Regions from separate parts of the Streptomyces sp. NPDC048644 genome, predicted to be linked through region 2. Evidence: riboswitches for the same ligand, from Rfam matches in the RefSeq annotation. Region 2 holds a riboswitch; the other holds the start of a gene.
What was found. Region 2 has a riboswitch for cyclic di-AMP ahead of ACGFNI_RS12580 (transglycosylase family protein). Riboswitches for the same ligand answer to the same signal wherever they lie in the genome.

Region 1 (7,209 bases), on a different contig from region 2:
GCCGGAATACATGAGGTTTTGACCGTAAGGGAAGAGCCCGATCACGCCATGGACACCATTTCGGTGGCTTGAATTGGATGCCTTCCGGCAGGCAAAGGCATCTCGCTGACGACCCGTTGGCGGCTTATCGGCTGCCTTTCGGTGGCGTGATCCCGCGCTGACGTCGAACGGGCCTCGAACGCGACGCCAAGAGGAGGTGTGGCACCGCCGAAAGGCGGCCAAATGCCCGGCCCGGCCGAGCCGGAAACCCCCGCAAGATTGTCGCCGTCGTGTACCGCCGGGTACAGTCGCCGCTAATTCTCCTGCTGCCGAGGCGAAAGAGAAGCTGGTGGTGAACGACCGTCACCCGTCGGAGGCTCCCCTTCCGACCGGTCCCGCTCCGGACGCCTCGTATGCGCACTATCCGGCCTACGACTCCTACGGGCAGCAGCACACCGCTGCCGCGAACGGCTGCGCCGAATACGGCGGCGGCGACCCGCTCTTCGGCTCCCTCCCCGGTTCGTACGACACCGGGCAGTACGGCGCCGACCCCTACGCCACCGGCTCGTTCGGCACGACTCAGCACGGCGCGGCCCAGGGAGCGGAGTCCTACGGGGCCGACGGCACCGGCGGATACCCGGCGGGCGGCTACCCACCGGGCGGGTACGACACCGGCTCCTTCGACACCGGTTCCTTCCGGACCGCGTCCTACGACACCGGGACATACGGCACGGGCGCCTTCCCCACGGACACGTACGGAGCCGACGCCTACGGCCACGACTCGGCAGGCGCGCAGCCGGACGGTTCCGGCTACGACCCGTACGCCCACACCGCCTATGAGGCACCGGGCTACGACACCCACGGCTACGCGGCACCTGGCTACCACCCCAACGGCCAGGACACCGGCGGCTATCAGGCCGCCGCCCCCGCGGCATACGGCACCGGGACGTACGGCACGGGCGCCTTCGACACCACCGCCTTCGACGACGGCCTCGGCACCGGCGGGTACGGCACACCGGGCGAGGACGAGCCCCGGTACGACCACGGCACCGCCTACGGATCCGGCGCGTACGGGACCGGCGGGTACGAAGCCACCGCCGTCCAGGAGGCCATCGGCCACGACGCCACCGCGGTGTGGCCGACGGTGGACCAGGCGCCGACCGCGACCATCCCTGCCCAGGCGGGCCCGCCGCGCGACGACTCCGGACCGCCCGCGCCCGCCGGGCGCCCGCGCGGCGCATCGGCCGCGGTGGCCGAGGCGTTGACCCAGGCCACTCCGGTCGTCACGGCAGTCACGCCCGACGCCCCTGAGGGCCCCAAGGCCGTCCGCGGCCGGGGCCGCCGCCGCACAGCCAAGCGGTCGGCGCTGCTGACCGTCGCCGTACCGTCGGTCGCCGCGATGGGTGTCTGCGCCGTCGCCGCTGCTGCCGTCGGCGGGTTCGGCGGGGAGGAGAAGGACGAGGCGGCCAGCCAGGGCGCGCCGGACGCGGGCGGCGTCAAACCGTCCACGGCGAACAACAAGCTCGACACCCAGCTCGCCGGACTCAGCGCGGGCGCCGACGACTTCGCCGACCGGGCGAGCCGTACCCAGGAGCGGATCGACCTCAAGGAGCGGCAGGCCGCCGAGAAGGAACGCAAGGCGAAGGAAGCGGCCCGCAAGGAGGCCGAACGCCCGAAGTTCCTGCTGCCGGTCAAGCAGCACGGGCTGAGCGCCCTCTACGGCCAGGCCGGCGTCAACTGGATGTCCGTGCACACCGGCATCGACTTCCCGGTCGGCTACGGCACTCCCGTGATGGCCGCGACCGACGGCACCGTGCGCACCCAGTGGAACTCCGCGTACGGCAACATGGCGATCGTGACGGCGCCCGACGGCACCGAGACGTGGTACTGCCACCTCAGCAGCACCAAGGTCCGCTCCGGGTCGGTCAAGGCCGGCGATCAGATCGCGTACTCCGGCAGCTCCGGCAACTCCACCGGGCCGCACATGCACTTCGAGGTGCGCCCCGGGGGCGGCTCACCGATCGACCCGCTGCCCTGGCTGCACAGCCACGGCCTCAACCCGAACTGACCGGCCGCCCCGAACTGACCGGCCCCGCCCGGCCCGACGCCCTGACGGCGGCGGGCCGACGGAACGGCCGCGGGCTCTAGAGCTTCTGCACCGGCGCGTACCGCAGCAGCAGCCGCTTCGGCTTCTCACCGCCGAAGTCGATCGTCGCCTCGGCGTTGTCGCCGCTGCCCTTGACTCCCACGACCGTGCCGAGGCCGAAGCTGTCGTGGGTGACGCGGTCGCCGACGGCCAGCGCGACGACCTGCCGGTCGGACGAGCGCCGGGTCGCGAAACCGCTCGGCCCCTTGGCGCGCGAGGACGAGAAGCCGGAGCCCGTTCCTCCGCCGGAGCCGAAGCCGCCGGATGACAGCCCGCCCATCGAGGCGGACGGCGTCGCGGGCCCGGTGCGCTTCCAGTCGACGTACGCCTCCGGGATCTCCTCAAGGAACCGCGAGGGCGGGTTGTACGACGGCTGGCCCCAGGCGCTGCGCATCGTCGAGCGGGTGAGGTAGAGCCGTTCGCGGGCGCGGGTGATGCCGACGTACGCCAGCCGGCGCTCCTCCTCCAGCTCCTTGGTCTGGCCCAGCGAGCGCATGTGCGGGAAAACGCCGTCCTCCATGCCGGTCAGGAAGACGACGGGGAACTCCAGGCCCTTGGCGGTGTGCAGGGTCATCAGGGTGATGACGCCGCTGCCGTCCTCCTCCTCGTCGGGGATCTGGTCGGAGTCGGCGACCAGCGCGACCTGCTCCAGGAAGTCGGCGAGCGTGCCCGGGTTGTCCTCGCCGCGGTCCTGCTCGAACTCCAGGGCCACGGCGGCGAGTTCCTGGAGGTTCTCGATCCGGGTCTCGTCCTGCGGGTCGGTGGAGGTCTGGAGTTCGGCGAGGTAGCCGGTGCGCTCCAGGACCGCCTCCAGGACGGTGGCCGGTCCTGCGCCGGATTCGACGATCGTGCGCAGCTCTTCCATCAGCGTGTTGAAGCGCCGGACGGCGTTGGCCGAGCGGGCGGCCATGCCGTACGCCTCGTCGACCCGGCGCAGGGCCTGCGGGAAGCTGATCTTCTCGCGGAGCGACAGGGCGTCGATCATCGCCTCGGCGCGGTCGCCGATGCCCCGCTTGGGGACGTTGAGGATCCGGCGCAGCGGGACGGTGTCCTCGGGGTTGGAGAGGACGCGCAGGTACGCGAGGACGTCGCGGACCTCCTTGCGCTCGTAGAAGCGGACGCCGCCGACGACCTTGTAGGGCAGCCCGACCCGGATGAGGATCTCTTCGAAGACACGGGACTGGGCGTTGGTGCGGTAGAAGACGGCGACGTCGCCCGCCCTGGCATCGCCCGCGTCCGTCAGCCGGTCGATCTCGTCGGCGACGAACTGCGCCTCGTCGTGCTCGGTGTCGGCGACGTAGCCGGTGATCCTGGGGCCCTCGCCTGCCTGTGTCCAGAGGTTCTTGGGGCGGCGGTTCTCGTTGCGTTCGATGACGGCGTTGGCGGCGCTGAGGATCGTCTGCGTGGAGCGGTAGTTCTGCTCCAGGAGGATCGTCGTGGCGTTGGGGTAGTCCTCCTCGAACTGGAGGATGTTGCGGATCGTGGCGCCGCGGAAGGCGTAGATCGACTGGTCGGCGTCGCCGACCACGCACAGCTCGGCGGCGGACTCGGGCGGACCGACCAGCTCGCGCACGAGGGTGTACTGCGCGTGGTTGGTGTCCTGGTACTCGTCGACCATGACGTGCCGGAAGCGGCGGCGGTAGTGGGCGGCGACGTCGGGGAACGCCTGGAGGAGGTTGACGGTCGTCATGATGATGTCGTCGAAGTCCAGGGCGTTGGCCTCGCGCAGCCGCGCCTGGTACATCGCGTACGCCTCGGCCAGGGTCTTCTCGAAGCCGTCGGCAGCCGTCCCCGCGAAGGTCTCCTCGTCGATGAGCTCGTTCTTGAGGTTGGAGACCTTGGCGCTGAAGGACTTGGGCGGGAAGCGCTTGGGGTCGAGGTCCAGATCGCGGCAGACCAGGGCCATCAGGCGCTTCGAGTCGGCGGCGTCGTAGATCGAGAACGACGAGGTGAAGCCGAGCTGCTTGGACTCGCGGCGCAGGATGCGGACGCAGGCGCTGTGGAAGGTGGAGACCCACATGGCGTTCGCCCGCGGGCCGACCAGTTCTTCGACGCGCTCCTTCATCTCGCCCGCGGCCTTGTTGGTGAAGGTGATCGCGAGGATCTGGCCGGGGTGCACGCCGCGCGCGCCGAGCAGGTGCGCGATGCGGTGGGTGAGCACCCGGGTCTTGCCGGATCCGGCGCCCGCGACGATCAGCAGCGGGCTGCCGGTGTGCACCACGGCCGCCTTCTGGGCGTCGTTGAGCCCCTCCAGGAGGGCGGCCGGATCGACCGCGGGGCGGGCAGCGCCGTCGCGGTAGTACGCCTCCCGGGGCACGGGGGCGTCGAACTTCCCGTCGAAGAGGTCGTGCGGAACCTCCTCCGGGGCCGGGCCGTGCTCGTCCTCGGGAGGGGGCGGGGGGTGCTCGCCCTTCGGGCCGAGATCCGCCAGGAAGCTGTCGTCAAAGAGGCTGCTCATCGCCCACCGAGTCTAGGCGGCCCCACTGACATCCGGTCCCGAAGTCCGGGAACGGCCGCACGGGAAGCGTCCCGGCCGTGCAGAATCCGTTTCGGAGACGTGGAGCCGTCTTCACAGGAGCCGCCCCGAGGCTTCCCCGCACTGCCCGAAACCGACATCCAACGCAATCACCGTCGCCTCACCTTCAGGTCACGAAAAGGTTTCGGGCAATTCGAACATCAGCCTTCACAGGAGCCACACGAGTTGGCTACCGTGCTCGCTCGGGCAGCCCGCATCCCCGCGTACGACAGCGTGCGCACGGGTCGCCTCCGCCGAGTCCGGCCCTGCCCCTGGGCACCCGGAGCCGGGGACCCACCAGCACCACCGGGGTGAATCGATCGGTACGGCCGCCGCGCGCGGGCGTACGGACCGTAGGGCAAGCCTTCCGTCTGCGACACCGCCCGAACCCGACAGCTAACCCGGTAGGCGGTCCACGGAAGGAGTCGCCGGCCTTGGCGTCGCATCGCAAGCCGCGCACCCGCGTCCTCGCCTCACCCGGAAGCCGCCGCACGGCGGTCGGGATCACCACCGCAGCACTCGCCTCGGTCACACTGCTGTCGCAGTCAGCCGAAGCGGCCCCCAGGAGCCCCCGGCCGACCGTCGAAGAGGTCAAGAAGAACGTCGACGACCTCTACCGCCAGGCCGAGGTGGCGACCCAGAAGTACAACGCCGCCAAGGAGCACGCCGAGCAGCGGCGCGAGAAGGTGACCGAACTCCAGGACTCCGCGGCGAAGCGCACCGACAAACTCAACGCGTCCCGGCGGGAGCTGGGCACCTACGCCTCCGCGCAGTACCGCACCGGCGGCATGAGCCCGACCGCGCAGCTGATACTCGCCAAGGACCCGCAGCAGTTCGCCGACCGCAGCCACCTCATGGAGCGGCTGACCGGACGTCAGCAACAGGCGGTCGCCGACTACCAGGAGCAGCAGGCGGCGGCAGCGCACGAACGCGCCGAGGCCGTCCACAGCCTGGAACGGCTCCAGGAGTCCCAGACCTCCCTCCAGGAGTCCAAGCGGACGGTGCAGGGCAAGCTGACCGAGGCCCGGCAGCTGCTGTCCCGGCTGACCGCCCAGGAGAAGGCGCGGCTGGCCGAGCTGGAGCGCAAGAAGGAGGAAGCCGCCAAGCGCAAGGCCGACGACATGGCGCGCCGGCAGGCCGAGAAGGAACGCCAGGAGCACGGGGGCGACCGCGGGGGCGACGGCGGGTCCGGTGGCGGCTCGACAGACGGTTCAGACGGTTCAGGCGGCTCGGGCGACTCGGGCGGCGGATCCGACGACGGCACGTCCCTCACGAAGGCCAAGAAGGCGCTCGCCTTCGCCCGCGCCCAGATGGGCAAGCCGTACGTCTGGGGCGCGACGGGCCCCAACTCCTACGACTGCTCCGGCCTGACGCAGGCGGCATGGAAGGCGGCCGGGGTGAACCTGCCGCGTACGACGTGGGATCAGGTGAAGACCGGCGAGCGGGTGGCCACCAAGGACCTGCAACCGGGCGACCTGGTGTTCTTCTTCAAGGACATCAGCCACGTCGGGATGTACATAGGCGGCGGCAAGATGATCCACGCCCCGAAGCCGGGCGCCAGCGTGCGGGTGGAGTCGATCTACTACATGCCGATCTACGGGAGCATCCGCCCGGCGTAGGCCGTGTCGGGCCCGCTCCCCCGCGACACCTCGGTCGCGTCGGGACCGCTCCCCCCGCGACACCCCAGGAACCACCCGCAGCACCCCACGCACCACCCCCCACAGCACAGAACCGCGCGGCCCTCGGGCGGTCGGACGGCCGGAACGGCTGACGACGCGAGGGCCGCGCGGTTCACCGTGCGGCATACGGGGCGCAGCGGCCCCTGCGGGCTCAGGTCCAGAGCACCGCGATGAAGATGTTCACCATCGTGAGCAGGCCGACGGCGCCGAAGAGCGGCTTGGCGACCTTCTCCTCGTCACGCTTGACGTAGACCAGGCCCAGGATCACCACCAGGACGGCCAGCTTGATGCCGATCTTGATGTTGTCGACCGGGCTGCCCTGGGCCTGGTTCAGGCCGACCAGCACGATGCCGGTGACGAGCATCGTCAGCGCACCGTGCAGCATGGCGGGCACGAAGCGGGCCGTGCCCGCGCTCATCGCCTTCATCTGGGTCAGGAAGCCGCCCAGGAGGGAGGCGATACCGATGATGTGCAGGCCGACGAAGATGTTGATGACTACGTCCATGGTGCTGGATCGTAGCCCTCCCAAACCACGACCCATCGGGCAGGGCGCCCCGCCGTCGCACACCGCCGTGTGCTCCCCCGACCGCAGGACGCGGCCCGGTGGCAGCAGCCCGCAGAGCCGTCCCCGGACACCCGTGCCGGCCCGGAAAATACAGCTGAAGTCGATCATGGATGCGGCCTACGCTCGGCCCATGGCCCCCGCCACGGACTCCTCCCCGGCCCCCTCGCCCGCCGCACCCTCCGAACTCGCGCGGATCGTCGGCGTCTGGGCCGACGGCTGGGCGCGGGCCCGGCGGACCGCCGCGCCGTCTGCGGTGCCGGGCGGCTTCCGGATCGAGGTCGGACGGCCGCACCACATCGCCCGCTACGTCCTGCCGGCGGCCGAC
Region 2 (7,209 bases):
CCGGAGCCCGAAGGATCCGTCCGGGCTGTCTCGCCAGTTGGAGGGTCACTCGTCGTCGAGTGCGGCGTGCCAGCCGATCCCGTCCAGGATGTCGTGTTCGCTGACGACGACCTCCGCGGCGCCGGTCCGTTCCATGATGGCGAGCAGGACGAGGGCGCCGGCGGCGATCACGTCGACCCGGCCTGGGTGCATGACCGGGCTCGCCGCGCGCTCCGCGTGGGTGGAGGCGAGCAGCCGGGCGGTGATCTCCTGGACCCTGGCCAGCGGGATCCGCGCGTGGTGGATGGCCTGCGAGTCGTAGTGGTCCAGGTCCAGGGCGAGGGCGGCGACGGTGGTCACCGAGCCCGCCAGGCCCACCAGGGTCGCCGCTTCGGCCAGCGGTACGGCCTCCTCGGCGTGGTCGAGTGCCGCGTCGATGTCCGCTCGTATCGCGGCGATCTGCTCGGCGCTCGGCGGGTCGCTGACCTCGCCGTCCCGCAGCAGGTGCCGCTCCGTCATCCGGACGCAGCCGATATCGACCGACCGCGCGGCCCGCACGGAGTCCGAGCCGAGCACGAACTCGGTGGAGCCACCGCCGATGTCGACGACCAGGTACGGCTTGGTGAGATCGGTGCGGCCGGTCAGCTCCTTGGTGGCGCCGGTGAAGGAGAACTCCGCCTCCTGGTCGCCGGTGATCACCTCGGGCTCGACGCCCAGGATGTCCAGCACGCCGCGGACGAAGTCGTCGCGGTTCTCGGCGTCCCGGGAGGCCGAGGTCGCCACGAACCTGACCTGCTCGGCGCCCAGTTCCTTGATCACCGCCGCGTAGTCCCGGCAGGCGGCGAAGGTGCGCTCCAGCGCCTCGGGCGCCAGCCGCCCGGTGCGGTCCACGCCCTGGCCCAGCCGGACGATCTGCATCCGGCGGTCCAGCTCCTTGAGCTCACCCGTCGCCGGATCGGCGTCGGCGACCAGCAGGCGGATGGAGTTCGTACCGCAGTCGATGGCGGCTACCCGCTTCATTCCGCGTCTCCTTCGGGGGCGCCGGCGTCCCGCGCCGCATCCGGGGTGTCCTGGCACGGCGAGACGCACGGGCCCTTGCGCCACCACTCCGGCAGCATCGCGATGGCCTCGTCGCCGAGCGGGTTGACGCCGGGACCTGCCGCCAGCGAGTGGCCGACCAGGACGTGCAGGCACTTGACCCGGTCCGGCATCCCGCCGGCGCTGGGGAAGCCCTGGAGCACCTCGATGGCGTCCCTGCGCCGGATGTAGTCCTCGTGCGCGGCGCGGTAGGCGGCGGCCAGTTCGGGGTCGGTCGCCAGCCGCTCGGTCATCTCCTTCATCACGCCGTTGGCCTCCAGCGTGCCGATCGCGGAGGCCGCGCGCGGGCAGGTGAGGTAGTAGAGCGTGGGGAAGGGCGTGCCGTCCTCCAGGCGCGGGGCGGTCTCGACGACGTCCGGCTGTCCGCAGGGGCAGCGGTGCGCGATGGCCCGCAGGCCGCGCGGCGGGCGGCCCAGCTGCTCCTTGAAGGCGGCGATGTCAGCGGCGGTGGGTTCGGTGGGCTCGGTCTGGGGCGGGGCGGTGTCCATGTGCGCTTTCGGTGGGATCGGGGTCCGCGGGCGGGCGGGGGCCGGTGCGGCACGTGCGCCGCCTGCGGCGGGGACAGGTCGGGTCGGGGCGGGCGGGACGGTCCGGTCGGTCACCTCTTGTCGGCCGAGTCGACGCCGTCCCAGAGATTCTTGTACCAGGGCCGCTCGGCCGCCCCCGCGCCCTTGCGCCCGGCGCCCGTACCGGCGCCGGTGCCGTCCTGGACGAGGTAGCCGGTCTCCCCCGGCCTGACGAAGTGCAGATGCAGCCTGGCCTGCTGCTCGACGTACGCGGGGTCCTGCCAGCGCGCCTTCTCGTCGCGCAGCCGGTCCAGCGTCCGGCCCGCTTCCTGGGCCTTGCGGCGCTGGTCGGCGATGTCCGAACGCTGCGACACGTACTGCCTTATCGGGTACGCGAGCGCCACGACGAGGGAGCACATCACCAGGGCCAGCAGGGCGGCGCGGCCGGTCAGCCGGTTGCGGCGGGGCCGCCGGGCGCGGTAGACGCGGGCCGCCGCCTGTTCACCGAGCGCCTTGAGCCGGGTCGCGGTCGAGAACCGGTCAGCGGGCACGTCGCCTCCCCTGGATTGCCGTCTTCGCGGAGGTACGAACGTACGCTCCGCGGCCACGCTCCGCGCCGGTCCTGGCCGTTCGGAGACAAAGCCGTCCCCGGCAACGGTACGGGACCGCTGCCGGGGACGCTGCGAGGCGGGACGCCACGCTCGGGCCGATCGGCCCTGCCGTTCCGGTCAGTTCGCGGGGCGCCGCGGCTGATCGGTTCGCAGGGTGCTGTGCCTGATCAGTTCGCGGGGCGCTGTGCTTGATCAGTTCGCAGGGCGAAACCGGGGGAAGGCGGAGCGGCCGGCGTAGACGGCGGCGTCGTCGAGGATCTCCTCGATGCGCAGCAGCTGGTTGTACTTGGCGACGCGCTCGGAGCGGGCCGGGGCGCCGGTCTTGATCTGGCCGCAGTTGGTGGCGACGGCGAGGTCGGCGATGGTGACGTCCTCGGTCTCGCCGGAGCGGTGCGACATCATGCACTTGAAACCGTTGCGCTGGGCCAGCTCGACGGCGTCCAGGGTCTCGGTCAGCGAGCCGATCTGGTTGACCTTCACCAGCAGCGCGTTGGCGGAATTCTCCTCGATGCCGCGGGCCAGGCGCTCGGGGTTGGTGACGAACAGGTCGTCACCGACGAGCTGGACCTTGGCGCCGAGCTTCTCGGTGATGACGTGCCAGCCGGCCCAGTCGTCCTCGAACAGCGGGTCCTCGATGGACACGAGCGGGTAGTCGGCGACGAGGCCCTCGTAGTACTCGGTCATCTCGGCGGCCGAGCGGTCCGAGCCCTCGAAGGCGTACTTGCCGTCCTTGTAGAACTCGGACGCGGCGACGTCGAGCGCCAGCGCGATGTCCTGGCCGGGGACGTAACCGGCCTGCTGGATGGCCTCCAGGATCAGGTCGAGCGCCTCGCGGTTGGAGCCGAGGTTCGGGGCGAAGCCGCCCTCGTCACCGAGACCGGTGGAGAGGTTGCGCTCCTTCAGGACCTTCTTGAGGGTGTGGTAGACCTCGGCGCCCCAGCGCAGCGCCTCGGAGAAGGACTCCGCGCCGATCGGGGCGATCATGAACTCCTGGATGTCGACGTTGGAGTCGGCGTGCGACCCACCGTTGAGGATGTTCATCATCGGGACGGGCAGGACGTGCGCGTTCGGGCCACCGAGGTAGCGGAACAGCGGCAGGTCGCTGGCCTCGGACGCGGCGTGCGCGACGGCGAGGGAGACGCCCAGGATGGCGTTGGCGCCGAGGGAGCCCTTGTTGTCGGTGGCGTCCAGGTCGAACATGGCCTGGTCGATCAGCCGCTGCTCGGTCGCGTCGTAGCCGACCAGCTCCGGGCCGATCTGCTCGATGACGGCGAGGACGGCCTTCTCGACGCCCTTGCCCTGGTAACGGCCGGGGTCGCCGTCGCGGAGCTCGATGGCCTCGAAGGCGCCGGTCGAGGCGCCGGACGGAACCGCGGCACGGCCGGTGCTGCCGTCGTCGAGGCCGACCTCGACCTCGACCGTGGGATTACCTCGCGAGTCGAGAATTTCGCGGGCTACGACGACGTCGATGGACGGCACGTTGTCTCCTTCATGGGTGTCTGGAGTTCTGCAGCACGAGCCTAACGGCCTGTTGCCGTTCCGCTCGCCCTCAGCCCCCTCGGCGGGAGGAAGAGTGACCCAAAGGCCCAGTTCGCAGGAGTTCGGGCAGCTTCGTCCGCCGGGCGGGAGAGCAGCTGTAAGGGGCGGTCACGTCGCTGTGTCCGGCACCAGGGTACGGAACGGAGAGACCCCGCCGCGGCGCGATGCGGGGACGAACGCGCCGGACGGGGTATCCCGCGGGGAGAAAACGGGCAGAGCGGGATGAGTAGGAGCGAGAGGGAACTCAATGCGCATTGCGTGCATTTGATGCAGCCCGGGAGATATGAGCGAACTCCCGGGCGCGCTCCGGCTCTTCGGCCCTCGCCGCCTCCCGGGCGAGCGGTTCGCGCGGACCGCCGTACGCGCGAACCGCTGCGGTCATCCGGGAGGAGGCACCGGGCACGGAGCCCTCAAGGCCCTGCCAGGGGTGGGCTCAGATGCTGAGCTTCTGGCCCGGGAAGATCAGGTTGGGGTTGCCGCCGATGACGGACTTGTTGTTCGCGTAGACGGACTTCCAGTTGGTGCCGTGCGCCTTGGCGATCTTGGCGAGGGTGTCGCCGGACTTGACGGTGTAGTTGCCGTGCGGGTCGGACTTCGGCACCGGCTGGGACTTCTGCTGCTGCGGGGCCGGAGCCTGCGGGGCGGGGGCGCTCTTGTGCTGCGGGGCCGGGGTCTCGGCCTTCTGCTGCGGGGCGGCCTTGGTCGTGCCGGAGCCCGAGGAGGTGTCGACGCTGGCGGCGGGGCCACCGGAGGTCAGGTTGCCGGCGCCGGCGCAGGACCAGGCACCCGGGCCCTGGATGGCGAGCAGCTTCTCGGCGGCGGCGATCTGCTGGCTCTTGGTGGCCAGGTCGGCGCGGGGCGCGTACTGGGTACCGCCGGCGGCGGCCCAGCTGGACTGCGAGAACTGCAGGCCGCCGTAGTAGTTGTTGCCGGTGTTGATCGACCAGTTGCCGCCGGACTCGCACTGGGCGACGGCGTCCCAGGTGGCGACCGAGGCGGCGGAGGCGGAGGAGGCGCCCATCAGCGGGACGGCCACAGCGGCACCGGCGACACCGGCGAGGGTGGCGACGCGGACGGCCTTGGACGGACGACGGTGCTTGCCCTTGTTGATCAGCATGGTTCGTTTTCCTCACCGACGCCTACGAGGTGAGCTGTCGGGTTCGGGCTGTGAGCTGCCCGGCCGTGTGTGCTTCACACACGTCTTCACCCCAAGCCGGCTGACCCGCTTTCACGGGCGGGGCCGGCACTTACCTTGGTTCCCCCGCTCCTGCCTTCGGCGCTTGCGCGTCGACCGCCTTCACCCACCGGCAGGATTCGGCGTGTGAGCGAAGGGCCCGCTTTGGCGAGCGGTCCTGACCGTAGACATGAACCCCTGTGCGGTTCAAACCCCGTTTTCTGCACCCAGTTGACCGCCAATAACCGCAGAGCGCTCATATTTCCGCAGGTAGGGCGCGGTATGGATTCAGTGGACGGGTCGGACACCGCAGGCGTCAACGAGAGCCATGTCTCACTTTCACCAAAAGGGGCAAAAGCCGACTAACTACCCGCTCAGCGCCCGAGATCGAGATGCTGTCCGGGGTGGATGAGGTCCGCGTCGGAGCCCACGACCTCGCGGTTGCGCTCGTACAGCGCGGGCCAGCCGCCGGGCAGCTCCCGGGCCTCGGCGATGGCTGACAGGCTGTCACCGGGGCGCACGGTGTAGTCGCCGCGAGCCGGCTGCGTACGCTCCCCGTCACCCCGCGAGGCGTGCCGCCCCGAGGTCCTGCCGCCGTCGTCCGTACCCTCGCCGCCGCGGTGCTTGCCGGGCGGCGTCGGGTCGGGGCTCCCGCTGCCGGGCGTCGCGGAGTCGCCGGAGCCGTCGGACGCGTCGGAGTCGCCCGCGCCTGGCGCCTCGTGATCGCCGTTCGCGCCCTCGCCCTTGCCGTCGTGGCCGCTGCCGTCGCCCTCGGTGTGCCCGGAGTCCGGTGCACCGGGGCGGGGGGTGGCGTCGGACGGGTCGGTGGCGGGGTCGTGCGAGCCCGAAGTACCGGACGGGTCCGAGGTGTCCGACGGGTGCGACGGGTCGGACGGGTCAGGTGAGGGGGGTGAATCGTGTGAACCGGAAGTATCGGTCGGGTCGGCCGGATCGGTCGCGTCGTCCGTGCCGCCTGCGCCCTGGCCGTCGTGGTCCGTGGGGGCGGGGGTCGGCGCGTCGGTGCTGCCCGGATCGACGTCCGGTGCGCGGCCTCCCCGGGAGAGGCCGGCGTCGACGGCGCAGCCCGGCCAGGCGCCTGGGCCACGGTCGTCCAGGATCTTTTCGGCCACGGCTATCTGCTGGGCGCGGCTGGCCATGTCGGGGCGCGGCGCGTACGCCAGGCCGCCGTACTCCTGCCACAGGTCCGCGGTGAGCCGGAGACCGCCGTAGCCGTCGCCTGACGCACCGCTCCACACCCCGCCGCTCTCGCACTGGGCGACGCGGTCCCAGGCGGCGGTGTCGGCGGCGTGTGCGGAGCCCGCGCCGAGCAGTGGCATGGCGATGCCGGCGCCGGCCACTCCCGCCGTGACAAAGAGGGCCGGTGCCTGACGGGGTCGACGATGGCGGCCGTTCCCGGAGCGCATGCGGTTGCCTTTCGAGCGGCGTTGAGTTGTCGCACCGGCGGATGCCGGCCGGCCGAGGCTTCGGCGCGGCCGTCCCGCCGGGGCGGTCGAGCACAGGTTCGGTCGAAAGGTAGCCGGGCTCACGGGTCGTCACAAGCCGGTGTAGCGGAGATCACGTAGAGGTCACGTAGCTGACGCACCGTCAAGAAATCGGCTGTCACGGCCCTCATCAGGCACGTCGCCGAGCCGGTAGCAGACCGGCCCGCGCGGCCGTCAACCGGGCCCGCCGCCGGGCCGGTTCCCGGCCCCGTCACGGTGCCGGGGTGAACTCCACCGGGAGGGACCGCAGTCCGCGCATGATGAGCCCGCCGCGCCAGCGCAGCTCGTCGGGTTCGGCCGCGAGCCGGATGTCGGGCAGCCGGGTCAGCAGCGTCGCGAGGGCGGCCTGGCCTTCGAGCCTGGCGAGCGGGGCGCCCAGGCAGTAGTGGATGCCGTGCCCGTACCCCAGGTGCGGGTTGTCGCGCCTGGCCAGGTCGAGGGTGTCGGGCTCGTCGAACCGCTCGGGGTCACGGTCGGCGGCGGCCAGCACGACGAGTACGGGGTCGCCCTCGGCTATCCGCGCCCCGCCGATGGTCAGTTCCTCGGTGGCGAACCGCCAGGTCGCCAGCTCCACCGGGCCGTCGTAGCGCAGCAGTTCCTCGATGCCGGTGGCGAGCAGGCCGTCGTCGCCCGACGCCAGGGACTTCTGGAGCAGGGCGCGCTGTTCCGGGTGGCGCAGCAGGGCGTAGGTGCCGTTGCCGATGAGGTTGACGGTGGTCTCGAAGCCGGCGAAGAGGAGGATGAACGCCATCGCGGCCACCTCGTTCTCGGTGAGGTGCTCGCCGTGGTCGGACGCGCGG

Region 1: it holds a riboswitch for cyclic di-AMP, as region 2 does, so the genes downstream of both, ACGFNI_RS27960 (NlpC/P60 family protein) here and ACGFNI_RS12580 (transglycosylase family protein) in region 2, are expected to answer to the same signal.

The regions. Positions count from the first base shown of each region.
Region 1 covers NZ_JBICVO010000015.1:61,226-68,434, forward strand. Annotated here, with positions in the region: gene ACGFNI_RS27945 (esterase/lipase family protein) at 1-72, shown strand, start outside; gene ACGFNI_RS27950 (peptidoglycan DD-metalloendopeptidase family protein) at 332-2,047, shown strand; gene pcrA (DNA helicase PcrA) at 2,124-4,583, opposite strand; cyclic di-AMP (ydaO/yuaA leader) riboswitch at 4,883-5,067, shown strand; gene ACGFNI_RS27960 (NlpC/P60 family protein) at 5,075-6,259, shown strand; gene ACGFNI_RS27965 (hypothetical protein) at 6,471-6,824, opposite strand; gene ACGFNI_RS27970 (GNAT family N-acetyltransferase) at 7,015-7,209, shown strand, end outside.
Region 2 covers NZ_JBICVO010000005.1:35,563-42,771, forward strand. Annotated here, with positions in the region: gene ACGFNI_RS12560 (exopolyphosphatase) at 46-999, opposite strand; gene ACGFNI_RS12565 (DUF501 domain-containing protein) at 996-1,565, opposite strand; gene ACGFNI_RS12570 (septum formation initiator family protein) at 1,676-2,134, opposite strand; gene eno (phosphopyruvate hydratase) at 2,387-3,673, opposite strand; gene ACGFNI_RS12580 (transglycosylase family protein) at 4,167-4,850, opposite strand; cyclic di-AMP (ydaO/yuaA leader) riboswitch at 4,855-5,063, opposite strand; gene ACGFNI_RS12585 (transglycosylase family protein) at 5,282-6,265, opposite strand; gene ACGFNI_RS12590 (cytochrome P450) at 6,621-7,209, opposite strand, start outside.